Regions from separate parts of the Stenotrophomonas sp. YJH_SMC_119 genome, predicted to be linked through region 1. Evidence: predicted binding sites of a transcription regulator. Region 1 holds the regulator's gene; the other holds the start of a gene.

Region 1 (10,064 bases):
CCGCAGCCACCGACCCGGCAGCCGCCGGCAATGACGCGGCCGCACTCAACGCACTCGGCCGCCCGGCGGCACCTGCGCCGACCGCCGAACTGAGCTGGGACGAGCTGCGCCCGGTCGATCCGCTGGGCCTTGAGGTCGGCTACCGGCTGATCCCGCTGGTGGACAGCAACCAGGGCGGCGAACTGATGGCGCGCATCAAGGGCGTGCGCCGCAAGCTGACCCAGGACGTCGGCTTCCTGATTCCCTCGGTGCACATCCGCGACAACCTGGAACTGCCGGCCAACGGCTACCGCGTGCTGGTGCATGGCGTGCCAGTGGCCACCGCCGAGATCCACCCGGACCGCGAACTGGCGCTGGACCCGGGCAGCGCGCTGGGCACCCTGGAGGGCATTGCCGGCAAGGATCCCGCGTTCGGCCTGGATGCCACCTGGATCCAGCCGCACCAGCGTGCCCAGGCTGAAACGCTGGGCTACACCGTGGTCGACCCGGCCACCGTGGTGGCCACCCACCTCTCGCACCTGATCCGCGAACATGCGCCGGAACTGCTCGGCCACGAGGAAGTGCAGCACCTGCTGGCCAACCTGGCCAAGAGCGCGCCCAAGCTCGTCGAAGATCTGACGCCGAAGGCGCTGCCGCTGTCGGCAGTGGTGCGCGTGCTGCAGAACCTGCTGGTCGAGCGCATCCCGATCCGACAGCTGCGCAAGATCGCCGAAGCGCTGGTCGAACACGCGCCCAGCAGCCAGGACCCGGCGGTGCTGACCGCTGCCGTGCGCACCGCGCTGGGCCGCTTCATCGTGCAGGAGATCGCCGGAATGTCGGCGGAGCTGCCGGTGTTCACCCTCAACCCGCAATTGGAACGTGTCTTGCAGGAGTCCACGCAGGGCAACGGCGCCGCGCTGGAACCCGGACTCGCAGAGCGACTGCACCAGAGCCTGGCCGAATGTGTCAGCAAGCAGGAAGCGCGAAACGAGCCGGCGGTCGTGCTGGTACCGGGCCCGGTGCGCGCCGCGCTGGCGCGCCTGGTCCGCCACAGCGTTCCGTCGTTGTCGGTCCTGGCCTACAGCGAGGTGCCGGAGGACAAGCGCCTGAAGCTGGTCGGAACGATCAGCTGACGCCGCCCACCGATGCGCCAGAAAACAGACACCACCTTCGAACCAACGCAACAGACAGATACCAAGGGGAACCCGCACCGTGCAGACCACCGACCACCCGAGTTCTCCGACCGCCACCCCGCCGTCTTCGTCCCGTGACCACAGCATGAAAATCAAACGATTCGTCGCCGCCGACATGCGCTCGGCCATGAACCTGGTGCGCAAGGAACATGGTCCTGACGCCGTGATCCTGTCCAACCGCCGGATCGAGGAAGGCGTCGAGATCGTCGCCGCGGCCAACTACGACGAGAGCGCCGTGCAGCGTGCACTGGAAGCCTCGCGCCGTGATGTCGCACCGCCGCCGGCTCCCAAGCCGCGCACCGCTGCTGACGCGGTGATCGCCGCGGTCACCCGCCGCCGCAGCGCTGCCCCGGCGCCGGAGCCGGTGGCCGCCACCACCTCGGCCGTGGCCGCCCTCGCCCGTGCGGCCGTGGGTGCCACCGGCCGCACCTTGGACAGCGCCGACGAGATCGTGCCGACCCGCGGCAGCACCGGCTTCGCAGCCACCCTGGCGCGCGCCGCCGTCAACGAACCGGCGCTGCCCGAACAGATCTTCGCCCCGTTCGCCGAGGCCATCGTCGCACCGGGCCCGGCCGTCACCGCGCCGGCCAACCGCGCCCGCTTCCAGATCGACCCGCCGCACGACACGCATCACGAAAGCGTGCCCCCCGCCGTGCAGCCGCCGCCGCTGCCGGGCGCTGCCATGGCCGATGTCCAGCCTGACATCGCCGCCAGCGAAACGGCAGCGCTCGAAGCCGCCGGCGAAGCCAGCCCGGCCCCCATGCTGGCCCCGGCACCGACGCTGACCGTGGTTGCCCAGGACGACGCCGAGATCCGCCAGCTGCGCCAGGAAGTGGCCGGCATGCGCCAGGTGATCGAGCGCGAGATGAACCGCTTCACCGACGAGCGCCTGCGTGGCAGCCCGGTGCGCGCCACCGCGCTGGACCTGATGGACGAGTACGGTTTCGACGCCGGGCTGGCCCGCGACGTGGCCATGCAGATCCCGCTGGAGACCGAAGCCCATCGTGGCCGCGGCCTGATGCTGGGGCTGATCTCGCGCAAGCTGCCGATCGCCCCGGTCGACCCGCTGGAAGAAGGCGGCGTGATCGCCCTGGTCGGCCCGACCGGCGCCGGCAAGACCACCACCATCGCCAAGCTGGCCTCGCGCTTCGCCGAGAAGCATGCGCCGCGCGATGTGGCCCTGGTGACCACCGACACCACCCGCATCGGCGCCCGCGAGCAGCTGTACGGCTACGGCCGCCAGCTCGGCATCGCGGTGCACGAGGCCAACAGCGGCACCGACCTGGACCAGCTGCTGGAACGCCTGAAGGACTACAAGCTGGTGCTGATCGACACCGCCGGCCTGGGCCCGCGCGACCGCGCGCTGGCCGCGCAGCTGCAGTGGCTGCGCGCCGCCCGCCAGGTACGCACCCTGCTGGTGCTGCCGGCCAACACCAGCTTCGGCGACATGGACGAGGTGGTCCGCCGCTTCGGCGCCGCCAACCTGCAGGGCCTGGTGCTGAGCAAGCTGGACGAGACCGGCCGCTTCGGCAACGCCCTGTCAGTGGCCGTGGACCACGCCCTCCCGATCACCTGGGTGACCGATGGCCAGGACGTTCCGGAGGACCTGCACCGGGCCAGTGCGGCCAATCTCGTACTTCGCCTTGAAGATTTGCGCCGCGCGGCCGATATGCCCTGCAACCCGGAGTTGAACCATGCCGTCGCGTGAGTACGCCAAGCTGACCAAGACCTTCCCGCTGTCGGCCACCCGCAGCGAGCCGCTCGGCCCTGTGCGCACCATTGCCGTCACTGGCGGCAAGGGCGGCGTGGGCAAGACGAATGTGTCCGCCAACCTGGCGGTGGCACTGGCCGGCATGGGCAAGCGCACGCTGCTGCTGGACGCCGACCTGGGCCTGGCCAACATCGACGTGATCCTGGGGCTGAACCCGACCTTCACGCTGGCCGACCTGGTCGCCGGCCGCTGCTCGCTGGACGACGTCATCGTCGAAGGCCCGAACGGCGTGCTGGTGGTGCCGGCCGCGTCCGGCCGCCGGCACATGGCCGAGCTGGCCCCGGCCGAGCACGTCGGCCTGGTCAACGTGTTCTCCGAGCTGGAACGCGAACTGGACATCATGGTGGTGGACACCGCCGCAGGCATCACCGACGGCGTGCTGACCTTCTGCCAGGCCGCGCAGGACACCGTGGTGGTGGTCTGTGACGAGCCGGCCTCGATCACCGACGCCTACGCGCTGATCAAGGTGCTGTCGCGCGAACGCGGCGTGGACCGCATCCAGGTAGTGGCCAACATGGTGCGCGACCCCAACGAGGGCCGCGTGCTGTACGAAAAGCTGACCCGCGTGTGCGAGAAGTTCCTCGCCGATGTCTCGCTGAACTACCTGGGCTGCGTGCCGCAGGACGACTGGCTGCGCCTGTCGGTGCAGCGCCAGCAGCCGGTGGTGAAGGCCTACCCGTCCAGCCCGGCCGCGCTGGCGATCACCGAGATCGCGCGTCGCACCGCACGCTGGCAGGCGCCGACCGAACCGCGTGGCGGCGTCGAGTTCTTCCTCGAGCGCATCCTCAAGCAGCGCGGGGTGGCCGCATGAAAGGCGCAGCCCAGTACAGGGAAGTCCAGCGCTCGGCGGCCAACGAGGTCATCGCCCAGCATTCGGACCTGGTGCGGCGCATCGCCCACCACCTGGCCGCGCGGTTGCCGGCCAGCGTTGAAGTGGACGACCTGATCCAGGCCGGCATGATGGGCCTGATCGAAGCGTCGCGCAGCTACGACGCCGACCAGGGCGCCTCGTTCGAGACCTATGCCTCGATCCGCATCCGCGGTTCGATGATCGACGAGATCCGCCGTGGCGACTGGGTGCCGCGCTCGGTGCACCGCCGTGCACGCGATGCCGCCGCCACCATCCGCCGCCTGGAACAGAGCAGCGGCCGCGCCGCCAGCGCCACCGAAGTGGCCGCAGCGATGGAGATGCCGCTGCCCGAATACCTGCGGTTGATGGAAGACGCCGCCCGTGGCCAGGTGCTGAGCCTGGAGTCGCGCATCGAGGACCAGGGCGAGCTGGACACCGTCGCCCAGGGCGGCCCGACCCCGCAGCAGGTACTGGAGCGTGGTGAGTTCGGCCGCGAGCTGGGCAAGGCCATCGGCCACCTGCCCGAGCGCGAACAGCTGGTGCTCTCGCTCTACTACGAGCAGGAACTGAACCTGAAGGAGATCGGCGCGGTGCTCGGCGTGAGCGAGTCGCGGGTCTGCCAGATCCACGGCCAGGCGGTGCTGCGCCTGCGTGGCCGGCTCAAGATTTTCGAGGCGGCGGACGCCGGCCTGGAAGAATGAACATGCCCGAGGCGGCTGCCCCCGGCCGCCCGGAATGAACAACAAAGGAACTCTGCTTTGAACAAGAACATGCGCATCCTGATCGTCGATGACTTCTCGACCATGCGTCGGATCGTCAAGAACCTGCTGGGCGATCTGGGCTTCACCAATACCGCCGAAGCCGAGGACGGGCATGCCGCGCTGTCGCTGCTGCAGAGCCAGCCGTTCGATTTCGTGGTCACCGACTGGAACATGCCGGTGATGACCGGCATCGAGCTGCTGAAGGCGATCCGTGCCGATGCCAAGCTGAAGACCCTGCCAGTGCTGATGGTCACCGCCGAAGCCAAGCGCGAACAGATCATCGAAGCCGCCCAGAACGGCGTGAACGGCTACATCATCAAGCCGTTCACTGCGCAGACGCTGGAAGAGAAGCTCGGCAAGATCTTCGAACGCTTGGCGGCCAGCGCCTGATGGATACCACGGTCGACAAGAGCGCCCTCGCCCTGCGCCTGCAGGAAGCCCTGGACGCACTCGAGTCCGGTGACGAGGCCGCCTGGCGGCAGCGCATCGACGGACTGGTCGCGCTGCGAACGCAGCCGATGATGAGCGGCCTCTCGCGGCTGGCCCGCGAGCTGGGGCAGGCACTGGGTGAGCTGCCGACCGTGCCCAGCGAGGCCGGTGAGCTGGACGACGCCTGCGCACGCCTGGACCACGTGGTGGCCATGACCGAACAGGCCACGCACCGTACCCTGGACCTGGCCGAGGAATGCCGCAGCCTGACCGAACAGCTGCGTGCTGAAGGCCTGCAGCCGGGCCAGGACGCGCAGCTCGAGCGCATCCGCCACAACCTGACCGAGATCGCCCTGACCCAGAGCTACCAGGACCTGACCGGGCAGATCATCCGTCGCGTGGTCGGCATCGTCCGCCGCGTGCACGAGGGCTTCGGCGCACTCGGCCTGCCGCCGGAACAGCATCGCACCGACCCGGAACTGGCCGGGCCGGCACTGAAGGGACTGGACCGCCACGCGGTCTCGCAGAACGACGCCGACGACCTGTTGTCGGATCTGGGGCTGTAAGCATGAGCGCGGTATCCGACGACATCACTGCCGATTTCATCATCGAGGCACAGGAAATCCTGGATCGCCTGGGCGAACAGCTGGTGTCGCTGGAGCAGGCACCGCAGGACACCGAGCAGCTCAACGCGGTGTTCCGTGGATACCACACGCTCAAGGGCGGTGCCGGCTTCCTTGGCGTCACTGCGATGGTCGAGCTGTGCCACGCCGCTGAAGAGGCCCTGGGCATCGCGCGTGCCGGGCAGGCGGTGCTGCAGGCCCACCACTTCGACGCCGCCCAGCAATCGCTGGACTACCTGCAGTCGATGCTGGACGCCGTGTCCTCCGGCACCGAGCCGGGTTATGCGCCGCCGGACCTGATCGCGCAGTTCGACATGAACGGTGGCACTGCCGCGCCGGTCGCTGCGGCCGCCCCTGCGGCAGCTGGCAGCGACCTGATCACCGACGACGAATTCGAGGCCCTGCTGGACCAGCTGCATGGCGGCAACGCACCGACCGCGGTCGCGCCGGCCAGGAAGGCCGACGACGGCCTGATCAGCGAAGACGAGTTCGAAGCGCTGCTGGACCAGCTGCACGGCGGCGCTGCGCCAGGCGCGAAGCCTGCTGCCACCGTCGCGGCGGCATCTGCCGCTGCACCGCGCCCAGCGCCCGTACCGGCGCCCGCCGCCAAGCCGGCGGCCAAGCCGATGGCCGAGGCCGAGCACACCGTGCGCGTGGACACCAAGCGCCTGGATGCGATCGTCAACCTGATCGGCGAACTGGTGCTTTCCCGCAACCGCCTGAAGACCCTGCGTGCACGCCTGCGCGACGAGGAGCTGGACCGCGCCGTATCGACGCTGGACATCGCCACTGCCCGCCTGCAGTCGGCGGTGATGCGTACCCGCATGCAGCCGGTGGGCAAGGTGTTCTCGCGCTTCCCCAAGGTCGCCCGCGACGTCGCCCGCTCGCTGAAGAAGGAAGTGGACCTGGAGCTGGTCGGCGCCGAAACCGAACTCGACCGCAACCTGGTCGAAGCACTGGCCGATCCGCTGGTGCACCTGGTCCGCAACGCCATCGACCATGGCGTGGAAATGCCCGACCTGCGCGAAGCACAAGGCAAGCCGCGGATGGGCCATGTACGCCTGTCGGCGCAGCAGGAAGGCGACTACGTCAGCATCGAGGTGCAGGACGATGGCGCCGGCATCGACCCGGAGAAGCTGCGCGCGAAGGCGCGTGAGAAAGGCCTGATCGATCCGGAAGCCGCCGCCCGCCTGAGCAGCGAGGAATGCCTGCACCTGGTGTTCCTGCCCGGCTTCTCGACCAAGCAGCAGGTCACCGACATCTCCGGCCGTGGCGTCGGCATGGACGTGGTGCAGTCGCGCATCCGCGAACTGAGCGGCCAGATCCAGATCCAGTCGGAACTGGGTCGTGGCAGCCGCTTCCTGATCCGCGTGCCGCTCACCCTCGCGATCCTGCCGACCCTGCTGGTGCAGGCCGGCGAGGACGTCTACGCGCTACCGCTGGCACGCGTGATGGAAGTGCTGCACGCGCCGCGCACCTCGCTGGGCTGGTTCGATGGCCGCGCCGTGCTTGATCGCCGCTCGCACACCCTGCCGCTGGTCGACCTGCGCCAGTGGCTGGATGTGACGCCGGCCGCGTCAACCCTGCTGACCATCGTGGTGCTGCAGGCCGGCGAAGCGCGCTTCGGCCTGGTCGTGGACCAGGTGCGCGGGCGCGAGGAAGTGGTCATCAAGCCACTGCCAAAAGCCCTGCGCGGCCTGCGCGGTTATGCCGGTGCAACGTTGATCGGCGATGGTCGCATGGCACTGATCCTGGACGTGGACGGCATACGCTGAACGCCGCCGGGCAAGGCCCGGCGACCCGAATACTGTGACTACCGTCTGTACGCATTCTCCCGGTGTCTCAAGTCCCATTCATACAAGCCGATACCGGAACCATGGATAGACTCAGCCTCATTGGACTCTTTCTCGCCCTGGCCTCGCTGGTCGGTGGCAGCATCCTCAAGGGCGCCGGCCTGGCGTCGCTGTGGTCGCCTGCGGCGTTCGTGATCGTCATCGTCGGTACCGTTGCCGCGATCCTGCTTCACACCTCGCCGGCGGTGTTCAAGCATGCGTTCAAGATCGTGCGCTGGGTCGTGCGCCCGCCGCACAGCGATCGCCGCGAACTGATCCAGCAGATCGTCGAGTGGAGCAACATCGCCCGCCGCCAGGGCCTGCTGGGCCTGGAATCGCAGGTGGAAGCGCAGCAGGACCCGTTCCTGCGCAAGGGCCTGCAGCTGCTGGTGGACGGCGTTGAACCCGAATCGATGCGTCACATGCTGGAGATCGAACTGGGCAGCCAGGAGCACCAGGACCAGGCCGGTGCCAAGGTCTTCGAAGCGATGGGCATCTACGCGCCCACGCTCGGCATCATCGGTGCCGTGCTCGGCCTGATCGCGGTGATGAAGAACCTGGCCGACCCGAGCAAACTCGGCCACGGCATCGCCGCCGCGTTCACCGCCACCATCTACGGCATCGCCTCGGCCAATCTGCTGTTCCTGCCGATCTCCGCCAAGCTCAAGAGCGTGATCTCGCACAACACCCGCGACCGCGAAATGGTCATTGAAGGCCTGATTTCGATCGCCCAGGGCGAGAACCCGCGCAACATCGAAACCAACCTCTCCGGCTTCCTGCACTGACATGGCCCGCCGCAAGCACCACGAAGAGCACGCCAACCATGAAGCATGGGCGATCCCCTATGCCGACCTGATGACGTTGCTGCTCGCCTTCTTCGTGGTCATGTACGCGATCTCCTCGGTCAACGAGGGCAAGTACCGGATCATGGCCGACGCGCTCACCGATGCCTTCGGCGGCGCACCGCGCACCATCAATCCGGTGCAGGTGGGTAACAAGCAGGTGCAGGGTGGCGGCTGGGACAGCCCCTCGGTGATCAAGTCCGGCACCAAGATCGGCCCCTCCGCGCCCGCGCCGTCGCACGACCCGACCCTGCTGCCGTCGATGGCCTCGCAGATGCGCATGCCGGTCTCCGTGCACAACCAGGAGCAGATCGCCCGTGCCGAGCGCCAGCTCAACAGCATCGCCGACCGCCTCACCGCCGCACTGGCGCCGCTGATCGACCGCGGCATGATCAGCGTGCGCCGCACCGAGTTGTGGATCGAAGTGGAGATCAACAGCGACATCCTGTTCCCCACCGGCTCGGCCGCGCTGGACGTGCATGCACGGCAGACGCTGGCCAGCCTGGCCGAGGTGCTGCGCGACGTGCCCAACAGCGTGCGCGTGGAAGGCCATACCGACAACGTGCCGATCGCCACCGCCACCTTCCCTTCGAACTGGGAACTGTCGGCCGGACGCGCCGCCAGCGTGGTGCACCTGTTCGCCGACCAGGGCGTGCAGCCATCGCGGCTGGCGATGGTTGGCTATGGCCAGTTCCGTCCGCGCGAAGAGAACGACAGCGCGCAGGGGCGCAACCGCAACCGCCGGGTGATGGTCATCATCCTGGCCGACACCTCGCATTCGGTGGATCCGCTTGGCCAGCGCCTCAACGCGGCCACCGGCGCCGTCGACGACAGCACCACCGAACAGGCCGCCGCAACTCCGGCTACCGCCCCCACCTCCCCCATCGCACCGGTGAAGTTGCCGCCGGTGCCGGCTGGCAGCCGCGTCGGCGCCGCCGTTCCCCCGGCAATGAAGGAGTAATCCGATGCGCATCTGGGCAGTCGCCAACCAGAAGGGCGGAGTCGGCAAGACCACCACCACCCTCGCCCTCGGCCGTGGCCTGGCCGCCCTTGGCCATCGCGTGCTGCTGATCGACCTCGATCCGCATGCCTCGCTCAGCCGCGCCTTCGGCGTGCCGGTGGATCCGCCGCCGGCCGGCGTACTGGAACTGTTCGGCGCCCCGCCGGCCGATCTTTCCAGCCTGTGCCATGCCAGCAGCATCCACGGCCTGGACTACGTCTGCGCGCAGTCGGCGCTGGCCACGCTGGAGCGCCGCAGCGCCAACCAGCCCGGCCTCGGCCTGGCCCTGCAGAACGCACTGGCGCGTCACCAGGGCCAGCACGACTACATCCTGCTGGACTGTGCCCCCACCCTTGGCCTGTTGATGATCAACGCACTGGCCGCTGCCGACCGCCTGATCATTCCCACCCAGGCCGAGCCGCTGGCCCTGCATGGCCTGGACGGCATGGTCCGCACCGGCGAGATGGTCGAGCGCTCGCGCCGCCGCCCGCTGCCGATCTCGATCCTGCCGACCCTGTTCGACCGCCGCACCCGCGCCGGCAACGAGTCGCTGCGCACGATGCAGGATCGCCATGGCACCCGCGTGTGGGAAGACGCCATCCCGATCGACACCCGCATCAGCAATGCCGCAGGCCTGACCCTGCCCAGCGTTGGTGAGGACTACCCGGGCCGCGGCCTGGCCGCCTATCGCCGCGCACTGAACTGGATCCTCGTTGAGGATGCCCGTGCCCTGGAGCAGGCCGCATGAACAGCACCGGCGTACTGGACGACTACCTGGACGAAC
Region 2 (10,064 bases), on a different contig from region 1:
GCCCTGTTCGTCGAAGACGAAGTGAAGCTGCACCGCACCCTGGCACTGACCCTGGGCGCGCGCCTGGACCACCATGAGACGTTCGGTGGCCACGTCAGCCCGCGCGCCTACCTGGTCTGGCATCCGGCCGAGCAATGGACCATCCGCGGTGGCGTTTCCAAGGGCTTCCGCGCCCCCAGCCTGACCGAGAACTCCGCCAGCGCCGCCACCCAGTCCGGTGGCCGTGGCTGCACCTCGCTGATTCCGCTGGGCTATACCCGCGGCGGCTGCTACATGGCCGGCAACCCGGACCTGGACCCGGAAACCAGCACCAACCGCGAAATCGGCATCAGCTTCGACAACGATCTGGTCGATGCCGGCCTGACCTACTTCCACACCGACTTCAGGAACAAGATCGAGTACGCACCGCTGGGCAGGTTCAACGGCATCTGGTGGACGCGGATGAGCAACGTGCAGCGCGCACGCACCAGCGGCATGGAAGGCAGCTTCAATGTCCGCTTCGGCGAGCACTGGCGCTGGCGCACCTCGGCGACATGGATGAAGGAAGCCAGGAACCTGACCACCGGCCGCAACCTGATCGATACCCCCGAATTCTCGGGCTATTCGTCGCTGGACTGGACGCCCGACGCGGTGTTTTCCAGCAGCCTGTCGGCGCAGTACACCGGCAGGCAGGCCGGCACGGCGACGACCTTCCTCAAGGCCTACACGCTGTATGACCTGACCGCCGCCTGGAACGTCAATGAGGTACTGACCCTGCGTGGCGGCGTCAGCAACCTGGCCGACAAGAAGCTGTATGCGGAAGGCTCCACCGATTACTTCGTGGCCGGGCGCAGCTACTTCCTCAGCATGACCGCGCGGTTCTGACCAAGAGCGTCCGCCGCGATCGCGCTGGCGACGGACCAGCGCGATCGGCGGTGTTGCGGATTACTCGCTTTCCAGTGCGGCCGCGGCCGCGTTCTGCGTAGCGGCCGTGCGTGCACGGTCCATCGCCACCGCCAGTTGCTGGCGTGCGAGCAGCTGTTGTGCCTGCACCACTTCAGGTGTCGGCAGGAGCACCGGTCCCGGTGCGTTTTCCGGTATAGCAGGTGTGGTCATGCAACCTCCATGGACATCCCGCCGCCGCACGGATTCAGCTGGTGCGGCAGCGGAACTGCGCACCCTATCCTAAAAACAAGGCGGGCGGGTGACGGTGCGCGCCCCTGCCGCAGCAGCCGGAACAAGGCAGGCGTCACATTTTTGACGGTGACGCTTGGATCCTGAATAGGACTTGTCCTATCATGAAAACGTTTTCTCACAGGGATGTCTCCCCCAATGAATACCACTGACCTGTCCCAGTTCAGCCCGAAGTGGCAGTTCCGCTTCAACTTCTTCCGCCAGCACGGCGCCCCCAAGAACCCCGGCTTCAAGCAGGCCTGGAAGGCGCTGTCCTTTGGTGACCGCCTGAAGATCAACCTGAACTTCTTCGCGTTGTTCTTCGGTGCCATCTACCTGCTGATTCTTGGCATGTGGCGCAAGGCACTGGTGGTGATCGGCATCAACATCGTGCTGGCCATCGTCTCCATGTTCCTTCCGGACGTCGTCGGGCGCATGCTGTTCATCGCCATGAACCTGCTGGTCGCCTCCAGCACCAACTACAGCTATTACCTGGAGAAGGTGGAAGGACGTACCAGCTGGAACCCGTTTGAAGGAATGTTCTGAGCCATCAGACCTGCGCAGGATGCGCGGCAAGGATGCAACCGACGCCCGGCCCCCGCCGGGCGTCTTCGTTTCCGGGATCAGGCCGCGCGGCGGGCCATGGCCTCCGGTTCGGCCCGCAGGCGGAAGCGCGAAACCGCCACGGCCAGCTGCTCGGCCTGCTCCTCCATCGCCCGCGCCGCGGCGCTGGCTTCCTCCACCAGTGCGGCATTCTGCTGGGTGGTCTCATCCATCTGCACCACGGTCTGGTTGACCTGCTCGATGCCGGCCGACTGTTCGCGCGACGCAGCCGAGATCTCGGCCATGATCTCGTTGACGCGCCCCACCTGGCCGACGATGGCCTGCATGGTACGGCCCGCACCGTGCACCAGCTGCGCACCGGCACCGACCTGTGCCACGGATGCGTCGATCAGTTCCTTGATTTCCTTCGCTGCGCCCGCCGAGCGTTGCGCCAACGCGCGCACTTCGCTGGCGACCACCGCGAAGCCGCGGCCCTGCTCACCGGCCCGCGCCGCTTCCACCGCCGCATTCAACGCCAGGATGTTGGTCTGGAAGGCGATGCCGTCGATCACCGAAATGATCTCGGCGATGCGCTGCGAGGAGGCCTCGATCTGCTCCATGGTCTGCACCACCTGGTTGACCACTTCCCCGCCCTCGCTGGCAACGTCAGCGGCGGATCCTGCCAGGGTATTGGCCTGCAGCGCGTGGTCGGCGTTCTGGCGCACGGTGGAGGTCAGCTCCTCCATTGAGGCGGCGGTTTCTTCCAGGTTGGCGGCCTGCTGCTCGGTACGACGCGAGAGATCGCTGTTGCCCGCAGCGATCTCACCCGCCGCCAGGCGGATGCTGGCGGCCGACTGCTGGATCTGGCCGACGATCTGGGTCAACTGCTGCACGGTGCTGTTGGCATCGTCGCGCATCACCGCGAACACGCCATGGAAATCACCGCGCATGCGTGCGCTGAGGTCGCCGGCGGCAATCGCGCGAAGCAGCGTCGAAAGCTCAGCCAGGTTGTGATCGCTGACCTGCATCATGATGTTGAGGGTCTCCACCATGCGGCGGAAATCGTGGTCGAAGCGCTGGGCATCACCGCGTACAGCGAAGTCGCCGGCCGCCGCGGCGGCGGCCAGCTGCTGGATCTGCTCGTTGATCGCGGCCAGGTTGCTCTTGGTGGTGGCCATCGCTGCGGTGAACACCGCCTTCTCGCCCGGCAGCGCTTCCATGTCCACGCTGAGGTCACCCACCGCGTAACGCTGCATCACCTCGACCAGGCGCTGGGTGACCGCATTGCTGGAAGCCACCAGCTGGTTGCTGTCGGCCACCATGCGGCCGTACTCGCCGGGGAAGGCAGTGGCGTCCATGCGGTAGCTCAGCTCGCCAGCATCGTGGCGGCGCGCCATTTCCGCCTGCGCCGCCATCACCGCCTGCAGCTGCCCGCGCATGCCCTGCATCGCGTCCAGCAGGCGGCCCACTTCATCGTTGCTGCGCGCAGGCAAGGTGCTGTCGAGCTTGCCGGCGGCGACGTCACCCGCCACCCGCACCGCTTCGGCCAACGGGCGGATCGCCAGGCGGCGCAGCAGCACGTAGACACCGGCACTCAGCGTCAGCGCGGCCACCACGCCCACCAGCAGCGTCAACCACAGCAGCTGGCGTGCCTCGGCCACGATCACCGCGTGCGGCATCACCACGCCCAGCGCGAAGCGCTGCGGGGCATTACCCACGCGTAGCGGCACGTAGACGCGCACGTTGCCGGCTGCATCGGGCGTGAAGGCTTCGAACCGGCGGTCGGCGGCGATGTCGGCCAGCATGCTGCGGGTCAATGCGTCGGTGCGCGGCTTGCCGATCTCGGCGGCATTCGCCGAGGCCAGCACCACGCCGTTGGGCGAAAGCAGCTCGACGCGGCCTGCGCCCATCGGCGTCAGCGTCGCCAGGTGCTTCTGCAGCGCCGCCAGCGAGAAGTCGACGGTGAACACGCCGAGGAAGGTACCGTTTTCGACGATCGGCGAGCTCAACGTGCTCATCAGCACCTGCTGGCCGGCGATGTCGTAGGCGTAGGGCTCGCTGACCTTGGGCAGCTTGTCGCGGCTGGGTACCACATACCAGTCGGCCGAGCCGTCGGCGGCTTCGGTGTAGTCGGTCATGGTCGACTGCTGCGGCTTGCCGTCATGCCAGGCCCAGTAGCTCATGTAGCGGCCGCTGGCATCGTGCATCGCGGTGTTGGCGAACTCGGCATCCTTGCCATCGAAGGCATCGGCCTCCCACATGGTGCTCTTGCCCAGCCACTCCGGGTGGGTGCGCAGCTGCTCGCCCAGCACGGCAGCCAGGCTGGCGCGATCGGGCACGTCGCCCCGCGCACGCTGGGCGAGCACGGCTTCGACCATGGCATCGTTGCTGGCAAACGCCGTGCCCAGATCGGCGGCGACCTGGCGCGCTTCAGCGTTGGCCTCGCTGGTCATGGTCTGGCGCGAGGCATCGATCAGGCTGGCACTGGCCTGGCGATAGATCAGGAACGCCGTCAGGCCGAAGCACAGCAGCGCGATGACGGCGGTGCCCAGCATCAGCTTGTGGGCGATGCTGCCCGGGCGGCGGGCAGCGGCGGAACGGGAAGAAGGCATGGAGGGGTCCGCAAGGCAGTTCAGGACGACCGGCACCGGGAGGGCACCGCGCAGGCGCGCGATCCGTCGCGCAGGCCACCGGCCGCCGGGACCCGCCCGGCGCAGGAAGCGCACCGGGTTAGCGGCCGCCTGCCAACGAGGTTGAGGCGACCGGCCTACACATTCCTGAATCCACTCAGGGACGGGACAGGGATCCGTCCCCGCTTCCCCTATTCGGCCACCCGATCCTTGATCCACTCCGCGCGTGGCAACACCTCGATGCTGCCTGCGGCGTACTGCTGCAGCACGGCGTCCGGCCCGAAACGCGGCTGCCACCCCAGCTCCCTGCGGATGCGGGCGCTGTCGTAGACGCGGTCGACGCTCAGCGGCAATGGCCAGCCGCGGCGCTCGAACTCGGCCAGCAGCTGCGGTACGCGCCGGGCCAGTACATTGCGCGGCTGGGAGGCCAGTTCCAGGCAATCCTCGCGCCGGAACGGGGTCGCGGCGCAGGCGATGTAGCGGGCGAAGGCCGGCCCCTCATCCAGCAGCAGCGCGGCATGGGCACTGGCCACGTCACGGGCGTCGATCCCACGATGCAACCGGAACATCGCCATCCGTTCCGGCGGTTCCGGGAAGCAGCGCCCCATCCGCAGCACGCGCACCCCGAAGTCCGGTGCGGCGGCAGCTTCAGCCAGGGCCTCGGCCTGCAGCTTGCTGCGGTGGTAGATCGTTCGCGGCAGCGGCTCGGTATCCTCATCGATCCAGCGGCATCCCCCTGCCACCACCGCGTGGCCGTACAGCGCGGTGGTACTGGTCAACACGAACCGCCGCGCGCCTGCCTCTCGCGCCGCCTGCAGCAGGTGCGCAGTCGCGTCCACGTTGATCTGCTGGAACACCGCGTCCGGTACCAGGCCGACGTGTGGCGCATGCAGGGCCGCGGTATGGATGACCGCGTCGACGCCCTGCACCGCGCGCACGACGGCTTGATGATCGGTGACATCGGCAATGATGCGCGTGGTGGCAAACGGACTGCGGTCCAGACCCACCACTTCATGGGCAGCCGCCAGCGCGCCGAAGATCGCGCGCCCGATCCGCCCGGAACTGCCGGTCAACAAAATCTTCATTGAGTCCATTCACTCGAAGCGCCCGGGAACTACCGGGATGCTTCGATTCTAGGCATGCAACGGAACATCTGCGATAGGACGACCGCGCAACTGTGCGTTCATCCTGACGACTTCGGCGGAGCCAGCAGTTGACGCGCGATGGAGAGTGGATCGTTGCCGCCTGCCGCGTGGGGCGCGACACCGGTCCGTTAGCAGTTGCCACCGGTGCGCAGTTTGATCGGTTGCCGGTCCTGAACGTTTATCTGATAGCCATCGGGCAGCAGCACAGGATCATCGAACATATGTGCGGCACCGCCACTGCGGCCGCCGGCGTTGCCGCACATCCGAGGGCCGGCAGTGAATACGCGACGAATGCGGCCGCCGGGCCGGCTGCGTGATCATCCCGGTGCGCAGGGCGCGTGAAAACCGGGGCGAAGATGGCGACCTGGACTTAGCGTGCGATGGCCAAGCATGGACGCCGTCGTCCACGAAGGCGGCGTCCACACTGCAGGAGATTTCACATGACTGAGCAGAACCCGCGCAGCTCCAACCGGGGCTTCGCCTCGATGGACCAGGACAAACAGCGCGCGATCGCCGCCAAGGGCGGGCGCGCGGCACATGCCTCCGGCAATGCGCACGAATTCAGTCCGGCCGAAGCACGTGTCGCAGGCCGCAAGGGCGGCGAAGCGATCAGCCGCGACCGCCAGCACATGGCCACGATCGGACGCGAAGGTGGACACGCACGCCACGCCAACGCGCGCCAGCAGCAACAACAGCCTCAGGCGATCGAACGCACGACAGAGGACCCGCAACGCCAGCAGGGCTGAATGCTGCGCGTCAAGCCGATGCACGCTGCCGATGCAGCCCAAGCGCCGCAAGCAGAGCCAGCGCACCCGCCACCGCCATCGCCCAACCGAACCCACTGGCCATCGCACTGCGGTACCAGGTCAGCACCTGCGGCGTGGCGTGCATCGAGCCCGGGTGCAGGATCAGTTCACGCGCCTGCGCAACAAGCCGCTGCTGCCCTGCGGCCTGTGCGCAGGCGGTGAACTGCTGTACGGCACGCTGGCCCATCAGGCTGCCCATCAGCGCGATGCCCAGGCTCATGCCTGCCTGGCGCAGCGCGTTCATCGTGGCTGACGCGATACCTGCGCGTTCGGCCGGTGCGTTGGCCATGATCGCCATGCCGGTCGCTGGCACTGCCAGCCCCATTCCAATGCCAAGCAGCATCAGCACGGCAGTGGCATGAGCGCGCGAAGTAGCCGGTTCGAACGTGGCCATTGCGCATAGCGCCACACCGGCCAGGAGGTAGCCCAGCACCAGCGCGGCATGCAGCCCGAGGCGGGCAACCAGGCGCCCGAACAACAGCGAGACAACACCCATCAACAGGAACTGGGGAGCCAGCTGCGAGCCTGCCAGCGCGGCGCTGTGCCCCTGTGCCTGCTGGAAGAAAAGCGACAGGAAGAACAGGCTCGCGTAGGCGGTGAAGCCCAGCACGAACGAGGCCAGGTTGAGCATGCGGAAGCGACCGTCGGCGAACAGGTCCAGCGGCAGCAGTGGCCGTGCCACCCGCCGCTCGACGATGCCGAACAGGATCAGCCCCGCAATTGCGGCGCCCAGCGCCAGAAGCGTCACCGGGGCCAGCAGGCCCTGCTCGCCGATCGCGATCAGGCCATAGCACAGCGCGCCCAGTGCACCGATGCTGAGCAGCTGCCCGGCCGGATCCAGCGCGGCGTGCTGCGGGTGCCGTCGCTCGGCGATACTCCAGGCGCCAAGCACAAACGCCAGCAGCCCCAAAGGCAGGTTGATCAGGAAGATGCTGGGCCAGCCGGCCCGCTGCACCAGCGCACCGCCGAGCAACGGGCCAAGCACCAGGGCCAGCGCGCTGAAGGCGGACCAGCCACCGATCACGCGTGCACGCTGGCCCGGATCGGGAAATGCGTGACTCAGGATCGGCATCGCACTGGGAATCAACAGCGCACCTGCCACGCCCTGCACCGCGCGCCCGGCGACCAGGGTCGAAAGGTCGTTGGCGCAGGCGCACAGCAGCGAGCCCATGGTGAAGGTGGCGACGCTCAGCAGCCACATCCGCCGATGACCGTAGCGATCCCCCAACGGACCGGCCGACAGCATCAGCGCCGACAGTGCGATCGCATAGGCGTTGATCACCCATTGCAGGCCCGCCATGTCGGTCTGCAGCGCCTGCTGCAGGGTTGGCAGGGCCACGTTGACGATGCTGATGTCCAGCGAAGCGAGGAATGTACCGAGGTAGGCCGCCAGCACCAGGGCGGGCCGTTGGAGGCGTCTCATGCGTGGATCCGGGGGGAGGATGTGCGCGCATCCTATCGACTGACTGACCGTCGGTCAATGACCGGCGGTCAGTCAGTGCGAAGGGGCAGCTAGAATGGCGTCCGTCACACCCGGATACCGCCCACCATGCAGACCCCAGCTGTCGCCAGGCCTCGCACCAAGCCCGCCGAAACCCGCCAGGAGGAACTGATGGACGCCGCGCAGGCGTTGTTCCTTTCGCAGGGTGTGGACGCCACCACCATCAGCGACATCGTCGCCGCGGCCGACGTGGCCAAGGGCACTTTCTATACCTATTTCGCCTCCCGCACCGAGATCCTGCAGGCGCTGGCGCAGCGCTACACGCGGCAGTTCATGGACGAGGTCGAGCAGGCAGTGCAGCAACACCCTGCCGGTGATGGCGCAGCGCGCCTGCGCGCCTGGATCCGCGCCAACATCGAGATCTACGCGCGCACCCACGCGTTGCATGACGTGGTGTACGCCAACCATCACCACCACCAGCGGGGCAATGCCGAGCGCAATGCGATCCAGCAGCAGCTGCTGGGCATCCTCGAAGCGGGCAACGCAGCCGGACTGTGGCAGCTGCCTGCTCCACAGGTCACCGCCTCGTTGATCTATGCCGGCGTGCACGGTGCCACCGACGACCTGATCGCCACACCCGCACAGGATGCCGATGCCTTCATCGCCGCTGTGGAAGCGGATTGCCTGCGCATGGTCGGCGTTCCGGCAGCGCCGACGCGCAGCGGCAGGCGCCGCTGACGCAACGCCTCCCGCTCAGGTGTGGGCGAGAATGTTCAACAGCCGCCCGAACGGGTCGCGGACGAAGAAACGACGCACTCCCCAAGGCTCGTCGGCCGGGCCATACTCCAGCGGGATGCCGGCCGCGTGCATGCGCTCCAGCACCTGCTGCAGGTCGTCCACTTCGATCGACAGATCGGGCACCGCGGTGCCGGAACCCCCTTCGCTGGCAAAGCTCACCTGCGCCAGCGCACTGCCCTGCCCGCCATGGGTGACGATCCAGCCATGGTCCATCACCACCGGCATGCCCAGCAGCCCGCCATAGAACGCTGCGGCACGCGCCGGGTCGGGCGTGGCGATGTTGGCGACAATGCGTTTGACGGCCATGTGCAGCGGCTCCGGTGCGATTTCCCATCCTCGCCGCTGCGTGCATGGCCCGCAAGCGGGCTCGGGCCAGATGCCGGCATCGCCATCTGAGGCGATCGCTGGAACAGAAGAGCCCCGTCGATGACGGGGCTCCGCGTACGGCTCAAACGGCGCGACTCACACGCCCATGCACAGATCGACCACGCAGGTGTTGTACGCCTGCTGGCATTCACCGGCATCGGTGCCACTGGCCAGGCACATCTGATAAGCCCGCCAGCACGGCTGGTCGCAGGGCTCGACCGGCCCAGCCACCGCCACCGAACCGGTACACGCCAACGCGAATACCGCCACTGCGATCACCTTCCTGACAACACGCATCGCCATCACTCCTTGATAAGCCTGGTGAGCCCAGGCCGGCCCACGTTAGCGAGGACACGGGGAGACGAAGTGAAGCCCACTGTCACGCACACTTAACCTGTTCACAATTTTCCTTTCACATGCGTGGGGGATGTCGCCACGGATTGGCGTTAACGGCCTTGTTGCCCGTCCACCAAGGAAGTTGCCCGATGAATCACCCGCTGCACGGCCGTTCGTCCCACTCCCGCTCCCCGCTGCACAGCCGCCTCGCGCTGGCCGTGTCCAGCTCTCTGTTGCTTGCCGCTGCCGCGCCCGCCATGGCCGGCGAGGCGCTCGACGCATGGCAGCAACAGCGCCAGCTGCAGGCGGCGTGGGCACAGCCCGCCGTCAGCGCGCCTGCAGCATCGACGGCCGCCACGCCCGCGGCAACCGCCACCGCCCTGCTCGGCAGTCCGGGCGATGTCGCCAGCTGGCGCAGCGATGAATTCAACGCCGACTGGGGCCTGGGTGCGATGGGGGCCGACCACGCGTATGCCCGCGGCCTGACCGGCAAGGGCGTGCGCCTGGCGCTGTTCGACACCGGATCGGCACTGGCTCACCCCGAATTCGCCGGCCGCAACACCTCCAGCATCACCATCGGCCCGAACTGTGCGTCACCGGGAACCGTCGGCGGTACCGGCGCGTGCAGCCAGACACAGGGTGATCAACCGGGTATCAACTACTACACGCTCGGCGCGGGCGTGCCTGCTTCCCTGCAGGCCAACATCATTGCCGCAGGCCGTGAATGGGGTTTCCGCTATGCCGATCACGGCACGCATGTCCTCGGAACCATTGGCGCCAACCGCAATGGCACGGGGATGCACGGCGTCGCCTTCGGTGCCGATCTGACGACCGCCCGTGTATTTGG

The links. The regulator FliA, encoded in region 1, starts transcription of late flagellar genes. The targets are predictions, from matches to a motif close to TAAAGTTTNNCNNNCNNNGGCCGATAA.
Region 2: the regulator FliA is predicted to act here: its motif matches at 4,426-4,452, upstream of AC5P6S_RS13165 (methyl-accepting chemotaxis protein).

What each region holds. Positions count from the first base shown of each region.
Region 1 covers NZ_JCAFRP010000020.1:28,354-38,417, forward strand. The annotation lists gene flhA (flagellar biosynthesis protein FlhA) at 1-1,112, shown strand, start outside; gene flhF (flagellar biosynthesis GTPase FlhF) at 1,258-2,880, shown strand; gene AC5P6S_RS20065 (MinD/ParA family ATP-binding protein) at 2,867-3,754, shown strand; gene AC5P6S_RS20070 (RNA polymerase sigma factor FliA) at 3,751-4,494, shown strand; gene cheY (chemotaxis response regulator CheY) at 4,552-4,944, shown strand; gene AC5P6S_RS20080 (protein phosphatase CheZ) at 4,944-5,549, shown strand; gene AC5P6S_RS20085 (chemotaxis protein CheA) at 5,552-7,381, shown strand; gene AC5P6S_RS20090 (flagellar motor protein) at 7,483-8,223, shown strand; gene motD (flagellar motor protein MotD) at 8,225-9,241, shown strand; gene AC5P6S_RS20100 (ParA family protein) at 9,246-10,028, shown strand; gene AC5P6S_RS20105 (chemotaxis protein CheW) at 10,025-10,064, shown strand, end outside.
Region 2 covers NZ_JCAFRP010000007.1:222,084-232,147, reverse strand. The annotation lists gene AC5P6S_RS13180 (TonB-dependent receptor domain-containing protein) at 1-864, shown strand, start outside; gene AC5P6S_RS13175 (hypothetical protein) at 925-1,095, opposite strand; gene AC5P6S_RS13170 (DUF2628 domain-containing protein) at 1,312-1,698, shown strand; gene AC5P6S_RS13165 (methyl-accepting chemotaxis protein) at 1,776-4,307, opposite strand; gene AC5P6S_RS13160 (NAD-dependent epimerase/dehydratase family protein) at 4,517-5,410, opposite strand; gene AC5P6S_RS13155 (hypothetical protein) at 5,539-5,787, shown strand; gene AC5P6S_RS13150 (KGG domain-containing protein) at 5,911-6,216, shown strand; gene AC5P6S_RS13145 (MFS transporter) at 6,227-7,699, opposite strand; gene AC5P6S_RS13140 (TetR/AcrR family transcriptional regulator) at 7,826-8,455, shown strand; gene AC5P6S_RS13135 (VOC family protein) at 8,471-8,821, opposite strand; gene AC5P6S_RS13130 (hypothetical protein) at 8,978-9,178, opposite strand; gene AC5P6S_RS13125 (autotransporter domain-containing protein) at 9,367-10,064, shown strand, end outside.